DNA from 2 places in the Paraliobacillus sediminis genome. Region 1 is predicted to be linked to the other one. Evidence: riboswitches for the same ligand, from Rfam matches in the RefSeq annotation. Region 1 holds a riboswitch; the other holds the start of a gene.
The links. A riboswitch is a leader RNA that binds a small molecule or an ion and turns the genes downstream of it on or off. The one in region 1 is predicted to bind S-adenosylmethionine.
Positions count from the first base shown of each region.

Region 2: it holds a riboswitch for S-adenosylmethionine, as region 1 does, so the genes downstream of both, D2K60_RS01270 (PLP-dependent aspartate aminotransferase family protein) here and cobA (uroporphyrinogen-III C-methyltransferase) in region 1, are expected to answer to the same signal.

Region 1 covers NZ_QJSI01000001.1:940,745-942,952, reverse strand. Annotated here, with positions in the region: gene D2K60_RS04045 (hypothetical protein) at 1-82, shown strand, start outside; gene D2K60_RS20550 (hypothetical protein) at 630-770, shown strand; SAM riboswitch class I at 1,148-1,257, shown strand; gene cobA (uroporphyrinogen-III C-methyltransferase) at 1,352-2,095, shown strand; gene D2K60_RS04035 (uroporphyrinogen-III synthase) at 2,171-2,208, shown strand, end outside.
Region 2 covers NZ_QJSI01000001.1:286,763-288,970, forward strand. Annotated here, with positions in the region: gene D2K60_RS01270 (PLP-dependent aspartate aminotransferase family protein) at 1-1,204, opposite strand, end outside; SAM riboswitch class I at 1,280-1,384, opposite strand; SAM riboswitch class I at 1,455-1,555, opposite strand; gene D2K60_RS01275 (NAD(P)H-dependent oxidoreductase) at 1,811-2,208, shown strand, end outside.

The DNA.
Region 1 (2,208 bases):
GATAATTTATTATGGTTGGGTCTTTATTGAAGAGAAACAAAAGGAAAAATTAAATAAAGATTCTACAGATAATATCAAATAAGACCTTAAAGAGAGGTCTTTTTTTCTTAATGATTTACGCAATTTTCACTTATAATAATAATCTCTAAACGTTGGTTGTTATAAGTTTGGAGTGTTTTCATTATAAAGCTTGAAACTATTTAAAAAAGTTGTTTATAACTGAATTACCATAGAATATGTCGTAAATAAGAATTTCCAGACCCGCTCCTCAAATGAAATTGATTCCCTTTCCGCAGGCACGGCTTCAGCTAACTCGGATAAGCAAATGTTTTCGGTGGGTCGAGTAATCGCAGGCCCAAAGACCGCTTTCCGAGTGGATCTTCAGCCCGTGCTGTTCCTGCAGGACAAGGAAGGCTACGACAGCAATGCATCGCACGAAGAAAATTGTTTTTTATTTTCGAGGATGTCGTCAATTTCATTTGATACGCTAGATTAGTCTATAAATATTTAGCGGGTGCTCTATTACATAATGAATTAAAAAACATCAACAACTTTATTAGTAACTTTCTGTTGTTAATGTTTTTTAATATTTAGAAATAGTTGCTTTAATCAGCGGAGGAAGTAAATGGGTGAGACTCCTGTGGGGAACAGCACAAGTCGAAGATCCACTTGGTGAAGTGTTTTTCTTTACCAATGAAAGCTTTAGACTGTGCCCACGGAAAGCGAATCCATTTACTGACGTAGCGGGTAAGAGCCTCTCTTACGACTGAGTTTCTCTCGAGTGCGTCAGATCACACGTACTGATGATTACTAAAGAAGCGTGAAGTCAACTTCTATTTTGGATTGTTAGACTTTCTTGTTATACCAAAACTTAAGTGCCTGTTTTACAGTACGAAAGTTGAGGTAGTAATTTATGAAACTTTCACAGCATTAAACAGGCACTTAAGTCTAGCGATAACTAGGATGTCTCACAAATAAAAGTTAAAGTTGACTTCGTTCCCATCACTACGTCTCATCTTATGAATTTGATAGAAAATGTGACGTAGTGAAACTTATAATTAACTATTCCTATTAAAAAAGTCGGGATTTAATTGACTTTATTTGATTTTTAATGCTATTCTTATAGATATAACTTAATAATTAACGATTCTTATCCAGAGAGGTGTAGGGACTGGCCCGATGAAGCCTCGGCAACAGGCTATTATTTTTTAGAACTGTGCCAACTCCACAAGTATTCCTATACTTGATAGATAAGTAGTAAGATGCATGTATTTCTTCTTTCTATTTAACTAGGGAGGAGAATTTTTTATATTATGATTATTATTGAAAAGCAAAAGTTGGGGGTTATGAAATGGGTAAAGTCTATTTAGTTGGCGCTGGTCCTGGAGATCCGGAACTATTAACAATTAAAGGATTAAAAGCAATTAAACAAGCAGATGTAATTTTGTATGATCGCCTAGTAAATGAGGAATTACTCAACTATGCTTCAAAAGATACCGAGTTAATTTATTGTGGAAAATTGCCTGGAAATCACACCTTACACCAAGATAAGATTAACAATTTACTTTGTGAACATGCAAAAGGAGACAAAATCGTCACACGTTTAAAAGGTGGGGATCCCTTTATTTTTGGCAGGGGTGGTGAAGAAGCACAGCTCCTAAAAGAATCTGGAATTCCATTTGAAATAGTCCCTGGTATTACAGCTGGTATTGCCGCACCTGCTTATGCTGGCATACCATTGACACACCGAACCCTAAGCTCTTCTATCACCATTATTACTGGCTTTAATCCGCAAAAGGATTCGAATGAATATTGGAGAAACTTAGTCGGTAGTGTAGAAACACTTTGTATCTATATGGGAGTGAAACATTTCCCAGAGATTTCTAAAAGATTAACTGAGAATGGTATGGACATTAACACCGAAGTTGCGCTTATTCATTGGGGCACACTTCCCAAGCAAAAAACAATCACTGGTACATTAGCAACAATCAACGAAAAACTACATGAAATTGATAACCCCTCTATGATTGTAATCGGAAAAGTTGTACGATTAAGAGAGAAATTGGAATGGTTTGAAGAAATTGCACCGTCCTAAACTTTTGCATCATCTTATTCAATAAGGTGATGCAAACTAATTAAGTCATGTTTGATACAGAAAGGGAGTAAACAGATGATGGAATTAGAAGGAAAGAAAATTGGTGTTACTGC
Region 2 (2,208 bases), 650 kb from region 1:
TAACGCCTGTTTCAATTAACTTCTCTTTTGATAATTGTTGATGTGTTGTCGAAGCTGGGTGAATGATTAATGATTTAGCATCTCCAACATTGGCTACATGTGACCAAAGCGAGACATTATCAATTAACTTTCTTCCTGCATCTCGACCACCTTTAATACCAAATACAATAATTGAACCGAAACCATTGTTTAGAATTTCCTTTGCTAATGCGTGTGAACTGTGATTTTCAAGCCCGGGATAATCAACCCAGTCAACTGCCGGATGTTTCGCTAAATACGTTGCTAAATTAATTGCATTTTCATTATGACGCTGGACACGTAAATGTAAGGTTTCTAATCCTTGGATAAGTTGAAAAGCATTATATGGGCTCAATGATGCACCAAAATCACGTAACAATTGAACGCGAACTTTTGTACTAAATGCTAACGTTCCAAAATCTGTTGCATAGCGAATGCCGTTATAGCTTGGATCAGGCTCTGTGAAAGTTGGGAATTTTTCTGAGTTCCAGTTAAATCGACCACCATCAATGATAATGCCGCCGATTGTAGTACCATGTCCGCCAATCCATTTTGTAGCGGAATGTACGACAATATCAGCACCAAGCAAAATAGGTTTACACACATAAGGAGTGGCAAAAGTATTATCAATAATCAAAGGTACGCCAGCCTGATGAGAAATTTCGGCAACTTTCTCAACATCTAAAACTTGTAAGTTTGGGTTTCCAATAATTTCACCAAAAACTGCTTTTGTTTTATCTGTAATTGCTTCTTTAAAATTATTTGGATTACTTGGATCAACAAACTTCACATTGATACCATACCGAGGTAATGTAATCGCAAAAAGATTGTATGTCCCTCCGTATAAGTTAATCGCTGCTACGATTTCATCTCCCGCACTGGCTACATTTAAAATAGACAACGTAATCGCAGACATACCTGATGACGTTGCAACTGCTGCAACACCGTCTTCTAATAGAGCTAATCGTTTTTCGAATACTTCAACAGTTGGGTTACCAATTCTAGAATAAATGTTACCTGGTTCATCTAGCGAAAATAATCGCTCGGCATGTTCGGAGTCGTGAAATACATAAGACGTAGTTTGATAGATTGGTACTGCACGTGAACCTGTTGTTGGATCAGGAGCTTGCCCACCGTGTAACGCTAAAGTCTCGATGTCATACGTTGTGTTTTTTTCTTTTGTCATTGTAAAAACCTCCTGTAATGGTGTATAAAAAAAGCCTTCTTCTTTAAGAAGAGGGCGGAATTACATTGCATGCTCTTCTTATCTATCAGAATAAATCTGCTGGAATTAGCACCTTTTAAGAAATAACTTAATGGTTGCTGGGTATCATCGGGCCAGTCCCTCTACCACTCTGGATAAGAGTTATATAGTTTTATTTAAAAATAACACCCACTTTCAACTGACGATGAAAGTGGGTGTTAAACCGCGAATTACTTCATCATCCAAAGCATATGCTTTGCTGGTAGGGGCACCTTGCTGTGCAGGTTGCCGTGGAGTCGTTAAGCCAGATCTTTCGTCCACTCTGTATAAATGATTAATGTTAAATAGAAGTATACCATACATATCTGATGTGTCTAGTAGGTTTTGTGATTTTTTTGAATATTCTCTATAAAAAGTTAGTATCTGTTTATGTACATACTAAGTATTATCAGCTATACGCCAAACATAAAATAGCCAACGATTAGCATGTATTAATGATGAGAAAGTTGAGAAAGAAGGGTACTAAATTACAAAGTTGGAACATATACTAACTAAAAGTTCGCATAAATGTTAGGGGATGAGAATGTAGTGAAACATATATTAATCATCAACGGTCATCAGAAGTATCCACATAGTAAAGGTGATCTAAATCATACTGTCTTTCAAGCAATAACTAAAAAATTAGAAACGGTATATCAAATAGATACAACAATTGTCGATCAGGGCTATGAAGTAACAGAGGAACAGAGAAAGTTCATATGGGCAGATATTATTATTTTCCAAACACCAATTTATTGGTTTAGTGTACCAGGCAAATTCAAAACATATTTCGAACAGATCTATAAGCGAGATCTCTTTTTTACTGGCGGAAAAGGTTATGGCCGTGGAGGATTGTTGACGGATAAACAATATATGTTCTCTACAACATGGGGTGCACCGGAAGAAGCATTTTTAAATGAATCGGCGTTCTTTGATGGAAAAGCTAT